Regions from separate parts of the Sphaerisporangium aureirubrum genome, predicted to be linked through region 2. Evidence: riboswitches for the same ligand, from Rfam matches in the RefSeq annotation. Region 2 holds a riboswitch; the other holds the start of a gene.

Evidence for each region. Region 2 has a riboswitch for S-adenosylmethionine ahead of ACFP1K_RS19700 (aminotransferase class V-fold PLP-dependent enzyme). Riboswitches for the same ligand answer to the same signal wherever they lie in the genome.
Region 1: it holds a riboswitch for S-adenosylmethionine, as region 2 does, so the genes downstream of both, thrC (threonine synthase) here and ACFP1K_RS19700 (aminotransferase class V-fold PLP-dependent enzyme) in region 2, are expected to answer to the same signal.

The regions. Positions count from the first base shown of each region.
Region 1 is NZ_JBHSRF010000104.1:219-7,658, forward strand. It holds gene ACFP1K_RS37275 (cold-shock protein) at 322-522, opposite strand; gene ACFP1K_RS37280 (MoaD/ThiS family protein) at 863-1,138, opposite strand; gene thrC (threonine synthase) at 1,152-2,447, opposite strand; SAM riboswitch class I at 2,462-2,626, opposite strand; gene ACFP1K_RS37290 (RNA polymerase sigma factor) at 2,767-3,330, opposite strand; gene ACFP1K_RS37295 (alpha,alpha-trehalose-phosphate synthase (UDP-forming)) at 3,494-4,921, shown strand; gene ACFP1K_RS37300 (MFS transporter) at 5,009-6,313, shown strand; gene otsB (trehalose-phosphatase) at 6,281-7,078, opposite strand; gene ACFP1K_RS37310 (DUF3263 domain-containing protein) at 7,173-7,440, opposite strand, start outside.
Region 2 is NZ_JBHSRF010000028.1:11,106-18,545, reverse strand. It holds gene ACFP1K_RS19710 (DUF3180 domain-containing protein) at 1-235, shown strand, start outside; gene ACFP1K_RS19705 (NADH-quinone oxidoreductase subunit D) at 391-1,566, opposite strand; gene ACFP1K_RS19700 (aminotransferase class V-fold PLP-dependent enzyme) at 1,584-2,930, opposite strand; SAM riboswitch class IV at 2,960-3,075, opposite strand; gene ACFP1K_RS19695 (TerC family protein) at 3,304-4,068, shown strand; gene ACFP1K_RS19690 (cytochrome P450) at 4,130-5,332, shown strand; gene ACFP1K_RS19685 (SAM-dependent methyltransferase) at 5,313-6,302, opposite strand; gene ACFP1K_RS19680 (Rossmann-like and DUF2520 domain-containing protein) at 6,400-7,290, shown strand; gene panC (pantoate--beta-alanine ligase) at 7,281-7,440, shown strand, end outside.

The DNA.
Region 1 (7,440 bases), on a different contig from region 2:
GCCACCACGACACCTGTCGCCGTGGATCGGCAGGCCCCATCGCCTCGATCCCAGGTTGTCACTCCCGACGTGAGAGTGCCAACGAACTGTTTAGCACTCTACCCTGTCGAGTGCAAGCGGCAACCCCTATGACCTGGGCGGCGCACGGATTTCCCCGACCGTATGCGGAATATTGGACGCTGCCTCATCCGCGACGGGAGCGAAGCACGTGACATGACGAAAGGTTCGGCCGCCGCATCGGGCGACGGGCCGAACCTCCGCGCCTGCCGAATGGGAGAATCAGCGGGCCTCCGTCGGCGACCGGACGGTGCCGGCCCGGTGTCACACCGTGCGTACCGACTCCGCCTGCGGGCCCTTCTGGCCCTGTGTGATCTCGAACTCCACTCGCTGGCCCTGTTCGAGCGACCTGTATCCCTCGGCCAGGATCGCTGAGTAGTGGACAAAAACGTCCTTACCACCGTCTACCGCGATGAAGCCGTAGCCCTTGTCCGCGTTAAACCATTTGACGGTGCCCTGCGCCACTTTCCGACTCCTCTTGCTGGGCTCCGGACCCCGCCCACTCCTCCGCGGGGTCCGTGACCTTCGGAGCCGAGTCTTCATGCGAACTCTCGGCCACGTCGATCGTTATCGACCATACCTGTGACGAGGGTTGGCGCAACAGAGTCAATCAGCAAACTGAGTCTTGACGTTCGCTGTCGGCACGACGCGACTCTTTTTTGCCGGACTTTAGTTGGTTGACAATTGCACTACGAGACTGTGGGGCTATGCACTTCTTTTATGATAGCCGGGCTGATGGGGGGCCCAAGACACGCGAACGCCCGTGCGTCCTGCGGGCGCACGGGCGGTGCAACGTCGCGGAGAGTCAGCCTCCGGCCACAGCGGGGATAACCGAGATGCTCGCGCCCTCGGGCGTCACGGTGTCCAGACCATCCGCGAAACGGACGTCCTCTTCTCCGACATACACGTTGACAAAACGACGGATCTTGCCCGTTTCGTCCAGAATGCGCGCCCCGATTCCGGGGAAGTCGGCGTCCAGCTTCTGCAACACCTCGCGAAGGGTGCCCCCTTCACCGTTCACCTCCGACGCACCATCGGTGTAGGTACGGAGAATCGTCGGAATCCGTACAGAAACGCTCATTTACCTCGACCTTTCAGGAGTTGTCCGCGATTGCCGTACGGAATGCGTTGAGAGACGGTCTGATGACGGCGGTCGGCCTGGCGTGCGCGGAGACCGCGTCCAGGGTCTTCAGGCCCTCACCGGTGTTGAGCACCACCGTCTCGGCGTCGGGGTCCAGGACGCCGTTCTCGGTGAGCTTGCGCAGCACGCCGACGGTCACCCCGCCCGCCGTCTCGGCGAAGATGCCCTCGGTGCGGGCCAGCAGCCGGATGGCGTCCACGATCTCAGCGTCGGTGACGTCCTCCACCGCGCCCCCGGTGCGGCGGGCGATGTCGAGGACGTACGGCCCGTCGGCGGGGTTCCCGATGGCGAGGGACTTGGCGATGGTGTCCGGCCTGACCGGCTGGACGGTGTCGCGGCCCGCCTTGTACGCCGCGGAGACCGGCGAGCACCCCTCGGCCTGCGCCCCGAAGATCTTGTAGGGCTTGTCCTCGACCAGGCCGAGCTTGATCAGCTCCTGGAAGCCCTTGTCGACCTTGGTGAGCTGGGAGCCGGAGGCGATGGGGATCACGATCTGGTCGGGGATCCGCCAGCCGAGCTGCTCGGCGATCTCGAAGGCCAGGGTCTTGGAGCCCTCGCCGTAGAACGGCCGGAGGTTCACGTTGACGAACCCCCACCGCTCGCCGATGGGGTCGCCGATGAGCTCGGAGCAGAAGCGGTTGACGTCGTCGTAGTTGCCCTCGATGCCCACCAGCTTGCCGCCGAACACCGAGGCCATGACGATCTTGGCCTCTTCGAGGTCGGCCGGGATGAACACGCAGGCGTCCAGCCCGGCCCGCGCCGCCGCGGCGGTGACGGCGCCCGCGAGGTTGCCCGTGGAGGAGCAGGACAGGGTGGTGAAGCCGAAGGTGCGCGCCGCCTCCAGGGCGATCGCCACGACCCGGTCCTTGAACGAGTGGGTGGGGTTGCCGGAGTCGTCCTTGACGTGCAGGCTGCGCAGGCCGAGCTCACGGGCGAGGTTGTCGGCCTTGACCAGCCGGGTCCACCCCGGGGCCAGGTTGCGCTTGGTCAGGACGTCGGACGGCACCGGCAGCAGCGAGCGGTAGCGCCAGATGCTGGGCGGGCCCGCCTCGATCTGCCGGCGGGTCGGGATGTCGGCGGGGCCGTCGCCGGGGGTGGTCCAGGTGTAAGCCACTTCGAGTGGCCCGAAACACTCGATACAGGCGAAGCTCGGGCCGAGTGGATAGCGGGTGCCGCATTCGCGGCAGGACAGGGCGACGGCGGGTCCGAAGTCGACTGCGGTCGTTCTCTCAGCGGTTGCGAGCACCATGAAAAGAGGCCTTCCCCTCATCTGCGCCCGTCGACCACCTTGGTCGCGGGCCGGAATTGGCACCTGTCCCGGCTGGTCTGAGTTGGTCTTCAGTGCGTCGTTCGGAGACGCGTACGACCACAGCCGGGAGGGTTGCCGGGGCTTCGCAGGGCCGGTCCCTCCACCCCTCTGGATGAGCGCATATGCACTTGTAGAACCTGTCCGGCAACAGGGCCGGACGCAGGTCAATAGAACTCTACCTCGGACCCCAATGCCCCTGACCAGCCGTCTCAATCAACGAGACGCGCCGCCGGGGTGGCTGAGGGGTCGGGAGAGCCGGTCAGTACGAGCCGCCGTAGGCCTCGCCGAGGGCCGCCTGGACGTACTTTCTCGCCTGGTGGATGCGTGACTTGGCGGTGCCGAGAGGGATGCCCAGCTGCTCGGCGACCTCGTTGTAGTCCAGCTGGCAGAAGTCACGTAAGACCAACGCCTGCGCCAGGTCCGGTTTGTCCGCCTCCAGGGCCTCCATCGCGTCCAGAAGGTCCAGCCGCGATCCCGCGATCACGCTGACCCGCCGGGGATCGGCCCGGGTCTGCGGCAGCTCCTCGGACGCCTGCTCGGCCGCGCGGCGCTTCAGCGCGCGGTAGGTGGTGCGGGCGCAGTTGGCCGTCACGATGTGCAACCAGGTGGAGAAACGGGCCCTGCCCTCGAACCGGGCGATGTTGCGCGCCACCGCCAGCAACGTATCCTGGCTAGCCTCCTCCGCGTCCTGGTGGTAGGGCAGGAGCCGGGCACAGTGGCGCAGCACTTCGGGCTCGACACGGCGGAGAAGCTCTCCCAGCGAGCGGTGGTCACCTTGGGCGGCGGCACGGGCCAGCTCTTCTGTCCTGTCGTCAAGCACCATGCCGGAGTCCCTTCCGACCACCCGTGCGATGTCCGCGCCTGGCCACCCGCCCATCTTATGGGGGGCGTAAATTTTATTGACCCCGGCGGCCACGCGCGCTGCGCAGCGGAGAGGAACGGCGAGGGACGACCGCCACACGGCGGACGAGGAGTGGTGATGTCGGATGAATACTGTTCTGCTGGCCTCGAACCGAGGTCCCGTGTCCTTCATCCTCGCGGATGACGGCACGCTGACGCTACGCCGCGGTGGGGGCGGCATGGTGTCGGGCCTGCAGGAGGTCGCCAAGGCCTCCGATGTGCTGTGGGTGTGCGCCGCGCTGTCCGACGGCGACCGCGGCGCGGTGCGCCGCGCGCCGAGCGGGCGCCTGGACCACGCCGGGTACGACACCGGGGCCGTCCGCATGCTGGACATCCCGCCCGCGACGTTCCACCGCGCCTACAACGCGGTGGCCAACTCGACCCTGTGGTTCGTCAACCACCTGCTGTACGACATTCCCAACTCTCCGCACTTCGACATGCGCTTCCGCCGCGAGTGGGACTCCTACCGCGACTACAACGCCGCGTTCGCCCTGGCCCTGGCCGAGGAGGCCGCGCACGGCGCCCGGGTGATGATCCAGGACTACCACCTGACCCTCGCCCCGGCGATGCTCCGCGTGGAACGCCCCGACCTTCGCATCGGCCACTTCTCCCACACCCCGTGGGCCCCGCCCGAATACTTCTCGCTGCTGCCGGACGACATCGCGGCCGAGCTGCTGTCCGGCATCCTCGCCGCCGACCACGCGGGGTTCCTCGCCGGGCGCTGGGCGGCGTCGTTCATGGACTGCTGCGAGGCCCTGCTCGGCGCGCAGGTCGACCGGGCCGCGCGCACCGTGACGTACGAGGGCCGCACCACCCACATCGGCGTGCACGCCCTCGGGGTGGACGGCGACGCGCTGTGGGCCAGGGCGCTGGAGCCGGACGTCGAGTCCCACATGCACGCGCTGCGCGAGCGCGTGGGCGACCGCAAGCTGATCGTGCGCATCGACCGCACCGAGCTGTCCAAGAACATCGTGCGCGGCCTGTACGCCTACCGGCAGTTCCTCACCGACCATCCCGAGTGGCACGGCAAGGTGGTCCACCTGGCGTTCGCCTATCCCTCGCGGCACGACCTGCCCGAGTACCGCGAGTACACCGCGGCCGTCCAGCGCTGCGCCACCGAGATCGAGGACGAGTTCGGCAGCGAGGACTGGGACCCGCTGATCCTCAACGTCGACGACGACTACGCCCGCTCGCTGGCCGCGTACCGCATGGCCGACGTGCTGCTGGTCAACCCCATCAGGGACGGCATGAACCTCGTGGCCAAGGAGGGCCCGATCCTGTCCCCCCGCTGCGCCCTGGTGCTGTCCAGAGAGGCCGGCGCCGCCGCCGAGCTCGGCGCGGACTCGCTGCTCGTCAATCCCTACGACGTGTCGGGCACCGCCCACGCGCTGCACGAGGCCCTGGAGCTGCCCGTGGAGGAGCGGGCCAAGCGCGGCGCCCGGCTGCGCGCCGCGGCCACGGCGCTCCCGCCGAGCCGCTGGTTCGCCGACCAGCTCGCCGCCCTGGAGCGCTGACCGTCCCCCTCGCCCGGCGTTCCTCGGCGATCGCCCCGATGATACGTTCGAGGCTGTTCGTACAGTTTCGAGGCGTCCGGGGGGCCTGTGAGTTCGTCCACGTCCGCCCGGCTCTCGGAAACCGGGCCGGTCCGGCTGATCAGGGACCGCGTGACCTGGCTCATCTACCTCCAGCTCGTCATCTTCGCCACCTACCTGTACGGCATGTCGGCCGCCCTGCCCCTGCTGCGCATCGACCAGGGCGTCTCCCAGGCGGTGGCCGGCCTGCACGGCACCGCCATGGCGGTGGGCGGCATCCTCACCGGCCTGGTCATCCCGTGGCTGGTGTCCCGGTTCGGCCGGGGCCCCGCGACCTGGATCGGCGTGTTCACCACGGCCTGCGGCGCGCTGCTGGTGGTGCTCACCTCGGCGCTGCCCGGCACGCTGCTCGGCTACGGTCTGGCCAGCGGCGGCGGCACGGTCACCCTGTACGTCGGCATGTCGGTGCTCAGCGGCCACCACGGCCAGGCGGGCCCCGCGGCGATCAACGAGGCCAACGCGGTCGGAGTGACCGTCGGCATCGGCGCCTCGTACCTGATCAGCGTGCTCGGCCAGTCCACGCTCGGCTGGCGGGCCGGCATCCTGATCACCCCGATCGCGGCCGTGCTCCTGCTGATCGTGATGGGCCGGGTGCGGCTCCCCGCCGCCGACGCCCCGCCGATCGGCGCCCCGCCCGCGGACGCGCCACCCATCGGCGCCTCGGCCTCGACCGCGGACGTCCCGGCCGCGGAGGCGCCGCCCGTCGCCACGCCATCCGGGAAGAACGCGCCGGCGCCGCTCGGCCTGCCCTTCCACGCGGCCTGCGCGGTGCTGTTCTGCCTGGTGGCCACCGAGTTCCTGTTCAACGTGTGGGCGGCCAAACTGCTGGCCGACCAGACGGGCATGGCGGCCGCCGCCGCCGCGACCGGGCTGACGGCGTTCACCGCCGGGATCGCGGTCGGCAGGTTCGCCACCGCCCGCCTGGCGCTGCGCTACGCCCCGACGCCCCTGCTGGTGGCCGCGCTGGCGATCACGCTGGTGGGCTGGGCGGTGTTCTGGCTGAGCGGCGGCCCCGTCGCGGGCTACCTGGGGCTGGCGCTGAGCGGGCTCGGCGTGGCCGTGCAGTTCCCCCTCGGCCTTTCCCGCATCATCGCCGCGTCGGGTGGCCGCCCGGACCGCGCGGCCGCCACCGCGTCGATCTGGGCCAGCGTCGCGGTGGGCGTGGGGCCGTTCGCGCTCGGCGCCATCGCCGACGGCCTCGGCACGCGGACGGCCTTCCTGATGGTGCCCGTGCTCATCGCCCTGGCGTACGCCGGGATCGCGCTGAGCTCCCGGCGGGCCTCACCGGCCCTCGACGGCGCCGGCCAGGGCTGACAGGAGCGCCGCGACCCCGGCGGGGCCCTCCACCACCACGTCGGCGAGCGCGGCCAGCCCGGTCACCTCGGCCGAGGCGCTGCACACCGTCACCCCGGGCAGCCCCGAGCGGCGCACCGCCTCGAACGCGGCGAGGTCACCGAGGTCGTCCCCCGCGAACAGCACCGACCTGGCGCCGCGCTCGGCGAGGAAGGCGTCGAGGGCACGGCCCTTGTCCATGCCGGTGGGCCTGATCTCGATGACCAGCCGTCCCGGCTCGACGGTCAGCCCTGTCTCGGCGGCGAGCTTCGCCAGCGGCTCGCGCAGCACGCGCAGGGCCCCCTCCGGGTCGGCGGCGCGCCGGGTGTGGACGGCTAGCGCCCGGCCCTTGTCCTCGATGCCCACGCCCGAGTCCCCGTCCCCGGTGAGCGGCAGGCCGAGGGAGGCGATCAGGATGGGCAGTTCCGCGCGCACCCGCGCCACGCCGGGAGGGGGCGGCGGCGAGGTGACCCGCCCGTCCTCCCAGCGCTCCAGGCCGTACTGTCCGAGCACCACGAGGCCCGGTACGTCCGCCAGCCCCGGCCCGCCCGCCACCTCGCCGTAGGCGATCGCGGTGGCCGCGGGGCGCCCCGTCACGATCACCACCGCGCCCACCAGGCCGCCGAGGCGGGCCAGCGCGGCGGCGGCACGGGGGTCGACCCGGGCGTCTGCGGGGTCGGGGACGATGGGCGACAGCGTGCCGTCGAAGTCGACGCCGATCACCGCGCCCCCCGGATCGGCGATCATGGCCGCGATACCCGGGATATCCGGCAAAACATGAAGATTCACGGGTTCAGCATTACCCCTCGGACCGGGGACGCATGCCGACGCCGTCCACCGGTCAGGGGCGCATGCCGAACCGGCGGGCCGCGCGCTCGCGGCGGCGGACGGCGCGGAGGCGTTGCAGGCGCTTCACCGTCATCGGGTCGTGGGCCATGGCCTCCGGACGGTCGATCAGCTGGCCGAGCAGCTGGTAGTACCGGGTCGCGGAGACGTCGAAGGTCTCGCGGATCGCCTGCTCCTTGGCGCCCGCGTGGCGCCACCACTGGCGTTCGAAGGACAGCAGCTCGCGCTCGCGCGTGGTCAGCTCTCCTTCGGTCCCGGCGACC
Region 2 (7,440 bases):
GGCGAGGCTCGCGGCCCTGGCCAAGGCGTCCGCGCACGTCGGCGCGGTGTGCGCCGGCATCTTCGCGGGCTTCGTCCTGCACGTCCTGCCGCTGCTGGACCAGGACACCCCGCGCCGCGACTTCTTCCTGGCCGGCGGCTCGCTGGTCGCCTGCGTGGTGCTCGTCTGCGCCGCCCTGTTCCTGGAGCACTGCTGCCGGGTGCCGAAGACGCCCGACGACGAGCCGCGTCCCTGACCCCGGACGAGACGCGGGGGCCCGGCGCCGGCCGGGCCCCCGCGCATGGAGCCACCCTGATCTTCACCCTGTCCCTTCACGCACGGGGTGTTCTGCACCGGAGCGCGGCGATTAAACGCCCCGCCGGAAATTCTTTCGGACAGTCCTTCGGCGGGTCATTTGTCGATGTCCCCGACCACGAAGAACATCGAGCCGAGGATCGCCACCATGTCGGCGATCAGGTTGCCGGGCAGCATCTCCCGCAGCACCTGCACGTTGTTGTACGACGCGCTGCGCAGCTTGAGCCGCCACGGTGTCTTCTCGCCCCGGGACACCAGGTAGTAGCCGTTCAGCCCGAGCGGCGACTCGGTCCAGGCGTAGGTGTGGCCCTCGGGCACCTTCAGCACCTTGGGCAGCCGCTGGTTGATCGGCCCCTGCGGCAGCTCGCGCAGCCGCGCGACGCACGCGTCGGCGAGGTCCAGCGACACCTTGGCCTGTTCGAGCAGCACCTCGAAGCGTGAGTGGCAGTCGCCCGCCGACCGGGTGATCACCTTGACGGGAAGCTCGTCGTAGGCGAGGTACGGCTCGTCGCGGCGCAGGTCGAGGTCCACGCCGGAGGCGCGGGCGATGGGGCCGCTGACGCCGTACTGCAGGATCGTGGCCTGGTCCAGCACGCCGACGCCGCGGGTGCGGGCCACGAAGATCTCGTTGCCGTGGATCAGCCGCTCGATGTCCGGCAGCCGTCGCCGCACCTCGGCCACCGCGTGGGTGGTCCGGTCCAGCCAGCCTTCCGGCAGGTCCTCCTTCAGGCCGCCGACCCGGTTGAACATGTAGTGCATGCGCCCGCCGGAGATCTCCTCCATGACGGCCTGCAACGTCTCCCGCTCGCGGAACGCGTAGAACACCGGCGTGATCGCGCCGAGCTCCAGGGGATAGGACCCGAGGAACATCAGGTGGTTGAGGACGCGGTTCAGCTCGGCGAGCAGGGTGCGGGCCCACACCGCGCGGATCGGAACCTCCATGCCGAGCATGCGCTCCACGGCGAGCACCACGCCGAGCTCGTTGGCGAACGCCGACAGCCAGTCGTGCCGGTTGGCGAGCACGATGATCTGGCGGTAGTCGCGCACCTCGAACAGCTTCTCCGCGCCGCGGTGCATGTAGCCGATGATCGGCTCGGCCGCGGCGATGCGTTCGCCGTCCACGATGAGCCGCAGGCGCAGCACGCCGTGCGTCGACGGGTGCTGGGGCCCGATGTTGAGGATCATGTCCTCGGTCGCGAGCTCCTTGGCCCCGGTGCCGAGACCCACGACGCGTTCGGTGCGGGGAGCGGCTCCGGCGGGAGGTTCCGTCATACCCTCATGCTGTCACGTCAGCGCCGGGAGACAAGATCCGAGAGCGCCGTGAGCAGCCGGTCGACGTGCTCGGCGGTCGTGCCGGCCCCGATGGACGCCCGTACCGCGCCGGACTCGCCGCAGGGCCCGGTGCCGCCGAGCAGGTGCCCGACCAGGGGATGCGCGCAGAATCTGCCGTCCCGGACGCCGATGCCGTACTCCGCCGACAGCGCCTCGGCCACCTCGCGGGCGGTCCAGCCCTCGACGATGAATGAAACGATGCCGACGCGCGGGTGGTCCGGCCCCCACAGCGACAGCTCGCGCACGCCCTCGATCCGCGCCAGCCCCGCGCGAAGCACGCCGAGCAGGCGCTCCTCGTGCGCGATCAGCGTCGTCCAGCCGGTGGCGGTGAGCGCGTCGCAGGCCGCGGCCAGCGCGATCGCGCCGAGGACGTTCGGGGTGCCCGCCTCGTGCCGCTGCTCGGGGTCGGCGCTCCACTCGGTGTCCACCACGCCCGGCGCGCCCACGGTCACCGCGGCGGACGCCCCGCCGCCGCGCAGGTACGGCTCGGCGGCCGAAAGCCAGTCGGGGCGACCGATCAGCGCGCCCGCGCCGAACGGGGCGTAAAGCTTGTGCCCGGAGAACGCCACGTAGTCCAGGTCCAGCGCGGTGATGTTGAGCGGCCGGTGCGGGACGAGCTGGGCGGCGTCCACGAAGATCCGCGCCCCGTGCCGGTGCGCGATGTGCGCGAGCGCCGCGATCGGCCACAGCTCGCCGGTGACGTTGGACGCGGCCGTGACGACCAGGAGCTTGGGCCCGTCGATGGCGGCCAGCGCCTCGTCGGCCGCCCTGATCGCCGTGCCGGGGAACTCCGGGGCCGGCAGCCGCACCGGCTCGCCCCATGGCAGCAGCGCCGCGTGGTGCTCGGTGTCGAAGACGACCACCGTGGTGCCCTCGGGCAGTGAGCGGGCCAGAAGATTGGCCGCGTCGGTGGTGTTGCGCGTGAACACCACCGCGTCCCCGGCCCGGGCGCCCGCGAAGGCCCGCACCGTGTGCCGGGCCTGCTCGTACCGCGTGGTGGTGAGCTGTGAGGCGTACCCCGCGCCCCGGTGGACGCTGGAGTAGGCGGGGAGCGCCGCGGCGACCGCGTCGTTCACCGCCACCAGACACGGCGCGCTGGCCGCGTTGTCGAGGTTGGCGTACCGCACCAGCCGCCCGCCCTTGACCGGCACTTCCAGGTCGGCCCCCAGCACCGGCGGCACCGCTCTGTGGGGGGTCTGCTCGGGAACCGCGGCGTTTCGCACGGTGGCGGTGTGGCTCGCCGGACGGGCGACGGGAGCGGAATTCAAGACGGTGATCGACAACGCCGGCCTCCTGGAGGTCATGGGACCCCGGTCAGGCGTTGAACTCCCGGAGCCCGCGCTTGCCCGGCGCCCATCGCGCCGGACCTGGTCCTCACCCGGGGCACCCCGCCGCGAGCGCGAGGGTTGCCGGCCAGCAAGCCGGGGCTTGGTGCTGGCACTCATGACCTACGGCGACTATAACCGAGCCCCCCGCCGTCCCCGCAACCCCGGTTCCCCCCTACGGCGTGCCGCGCGCCACCCCGCCCCGCCGCCCGGAGTTCCGGCGAATCATCACGGTTCGGCGTTGGTCGCCGTCCGCCGGGGGCCGAGGCGAACTCTTGGGGCTGGTCGTGCGTTTAGCAATCAATGTCCGCGTCAAGCCGGGTGATGGTGGCCGGTCGTACTAGGAGGCGTGATGGATTGGGTGGCCGACCCGGGGATCTGGATCGGGTTTCTGACCTTGGTCGCGCTGGAGATCGTGCTCGGGATCGACAACATCGTGTTCATCTCGATCCTCTCCGGCAAGCTGCCCCCTGAGCAGCGGGACCGGGCGCGCAAGCTCGGGCTCGCGCTGGCGTTGATCACGCGGCTGGCGCTGCTGCTCGCGCTGTCCTGGGTGGTGCGGCTGACCGATCCGCTGTTCGACGTGTTCGGGCACGGGATATCCGGGCGGGACCTGATATTGCTCTTCGGCGGGCTCTTCCTGCTGGGCAAGAGCGCCTACGAGATCAGCGACAGCCTGGAGGGCGGCCACGGCGAGTCCGGCGGGCGCGCCGCCGCGTCCTTCGTGTCGGTGATCGTGCAGATCATGCTGCTGGACATCGTGTTCTCGCTGGACTCGGTGATCACCGCGGTCGGCATGGTGGACGAGATCGGCGTCATGATCGCCGCGGTGATCGTCGCGGTCGCGGTCATGCTGGTCGCCTCCGGCCCGATCAGCCGCTTCGTGGAGAGCCATCCGAGCATCAAGATGCTGGCCCTGTCCTTCCTGGTGCTGATCGGCGTGATGCTCATCGCGGAGGGCTTCGACCAGCACATCCCGAAGGGCTACATCTACTTCGCGATGGCCTTCTCGCTGGGGGTGGAGCTGCTGAACATCCGGATGCGCCGCAGGTCCCGCGCCGCCGCGGAGGCGGCACCGTCCGGGGAGGCCGAGCCGGGTACGGCGCCACCGGCCTGAGACCCGCGGGTCCGAAAGCCCCACCCGGCGCTGGGTGGAAAATCCCAACTACCATGACTTAGTGCGCTTTGATCCATGGAATCCGGAGTTCGTGGCCCATCCCTACGACGTGTACCGGGAGCTCCGCGAGACCGAGCCGGTGCGCTTCTTCGAGCCCACCGGCCAGTGGCTCGTGGCCCGGCACCGGGACGTCAACGCGGCGCTTCGCGACCGGCGGCTCGGCCGTTCGTACCTGCACCGCGCCACGCACGAGGAGTTCGGCAGGGAGCCCGAGCCGGACTTCCAGGAGCCGTTCTGGCGGGTGACCAGGGCCGGGATGCTGGACGTCGAGCCGCCCGTGCACACCCGGCTGCGCCGCCTGGTCTCCAAGGCGTTCACGCCGCGCATGGTGGAGGAGCTGCGCCCCAGCGTGCGGCGGATCGCCCGCGAGCTGGTGGACGGCTTCGTCGAGCGCGGCGGCGGCGACCTGATCGCCGAGGTCGCCGAGCCGCTGCCGGTGACCGTGATCGCCGAGATGCTCGGGGTCCCCGAGGCCGACCGGCACCTGCTGCGGCCCTGGTCGGCGGACATCTGCGGCATGTACGAGCTGAACCCCTCGCTGGAGGCGCAGCACACGGCCGTGCGCGCCGCGTCGGAGTTCTCCGAGTACCTGCGCGAGCTGGCCGGGTACCGCCGCAGGCACCCCGGGAACGACCTGATCAGCGCGCTGGCGAGGGTCGCGGACGAGGGCGACACGCTCACCGAGGACGAGCTCGTCGGCACCTGCGTGCTGCTGCTCAACGCCGGCCACGAGGCGACGGTGAACGTCACCGGCAACGGCTGGTGGTCCCTGTTCCGCAACCCCGCCGAGCTGGACCGGTTGCGCGCCGACCCGTCCCTGCTGCCGGCGGCCGTCGAGGAACTGATGCGTTACGACACGCCGCTGCAGATGTTCGAGCGCTGGGTCCTGGAGGACGTCACCATCGGCGGCGTGGACATCCCCAAAGGCGTGGAGGTGGCGTTGCTGTTCGGCTCGGCCAACCGCGACCCGGACGTCTTCGACGACCCCGACCGCCTGGACGTCGGCCGCCCGGACAACCCGCACGTCTCGTTCGGCGCGGGCATCCACTTCTGCCTGGGCGCCCCCCTGGCCCGGGTCGAGCTGATCGAGTCGTTCTCGGCCCTGCTGGAGGCGGCGCCCGCGCTGCGCCTGGTCGAGGAGCCGTCCTGGAAGCCGAACTACGTCATCCGGGGCCTCGAGTCCCTCAAGGTGGCCACCCGCTGAGCGCCGGGGAGGTCGCCTGGGCGAGCCACCCGAAGCCGCCGAGGCCGCCCGGGGCGATCAGCTCGGCCTCCCTGGACGCGCGGGCGAGGGCGCGCAGATACCCTCCGGGATCGGCGCTCGCGACGGTGAGTGAGGGACGGTCTCCGGTGACGCCGAGGGCCCGCAGGGCGTCGCGCTGAGTGGTCAGGGTTGTGGATATCGCGCCGGCCCGTTCGCCTGCCGCCGCGCAGGCGTCCAGCGCGACGTGTGCCGTGATATCGCAGGACCCGTCGGGTATGGCGGGCACGCAGGACCCGTCACGGTATGCGGTCAGGGTGCCGTAGGGCGGGCGGTTATCCACAGGGTGTGCATAATCGGCGGCCACCGCGAGCCCTTCGGCGAGGCGGCCGACGACCGACGCCCACGCCTCGTCCCGCGGCCGGCCGATCTCGGCGCGCAGGCCGGTCGCCGGGAGCGGCCACCACCGCTCCAGCCACGCCAGGTCCGGCCCGCCGGGCCGATCACCGAGCCGTTCCGCGCCGGTCTCGGGGTCCACCAGCACCAGGCGGAGACCGTCCGCCGTCTGCTCGGCGACGTCCAAGGGGACGTTGTCCAGCCACTCGTTGGCGATCACCAGGCCGGTGATCCCCTCCGGCGCCTCGGCGGACCAGCGGACCGCCGCGTCCAGCCCCGGCGGCGGCGCGGCCAGGTCGACCGCGGTGACCCGCAGCCGTCCGGCCAGGCCGGGCTCCGCCCCGCGCAGCACCTGGGTCACCAGGGTCCCGTCCCCGGAGCCCATGTCGACCAGATCGAGGACGGCGGGACGGCCGAGCGCGGCGTCGACCCCGCCGAGCAGCCGCAGCACCGCGCCGGCGAACACCTCCGACGCGCTCACCGACGTGCGGAAGTGGCCGCGCGGGCGCTCCCGCAGGTAGAACCCCCGCGCGCCGTAGAGCGCGCCCTCCATGGCCTCCCGCCAGGTCACCCACACGGCACGGGACGTTACCAACGCCCGATCGCCGGTCGCGGCAGGCGCCGCCGTACCCTGGTCAACTGGGCCCGTCGTCGAACTGGAGAACCTGGACGTGATGGAGACAAGCGACCGCCCCGGGCGCCTGGCCATCGGGGTGCTCGGCGCCGGGCGGGTGGGATCCGCGCTCGGCGCGGCCCTCGCGCAGGCGGGGCACCGGGTCGTGGCCGCCGCCGGGGTCTCCGACGAGTCCCGCCGCCGCGCCGGGGATCGGCTCGGCGTCGGCCTGTACCGGCCGGACGACCTCATCGCCCGCTCCGAGCTCGTGCTGCTCACCGTGCCCGACGACGTGCTGCCCGGCCTGGTCGCCGGGCTCGCCGCCGCCGGGGTCGACCTGCGGGGCAAGATGCTCGTGCACACCAGCGGCGCGTACGGCCTCGGCGTGCTCGACCCCGCCACCGGCGCGGGCGCCCTGCCGTTCGCGCTGCACCCGGTGATGACCTTCACCGGCAGGGACGACGACCTGCGCAAGATCGCCGGGTGCTCCTTCGGGGTGACCGCGCCCGAGCCGCTGCGGCCGGTGGCCGAGGCCCTGGTGATCGAGATGGGCGGCGAGCCGGTCTGGGTCGCCGAGCAGGACCGCGCGATCTACCACGCCGCGCTGGCCGGCGCCGCCAACCACATGGTGACCCTGATCGCCGAGTCGCAGGAGATCCTGCGCAAGATCGGCGTGGAGCACCCGGGCCGCATGCTCGGCCCGCTGCTCGGCGCCGCCCTGGACAACGCCCTGCGCCTCGGCATCGCCGGCCTCACCGGGCCGGTGGTGCGCGGCGACGCGGGCACCGTGCGCAGGCACGTGGACGCGCTCATGGCCACCGCCCCGGAGGCCGCCGACGCCTACGTGGCCCTGGCCCGGCTCACCGCCGACCGGGCGCTGGCCGCGGGGCTGCTCAAACCGGAGGCCGCCGAGCGCCTCCTCGACGCGCTGGGAGGCAACCCGTGGACGTGATCGTCGCCGCGAACCGCGCCGAGCTGACCGCGGCCCGCGCCGCGCTGGGCGTCGGCGGGGGCGGGCACGCCGCGGAGGCCGAGCCGCGGCCGGGCGTGGCGCCGGGCACGCTGGCGCTGGTGCCGACGATGGGGGCGCTGCACGAGGGGC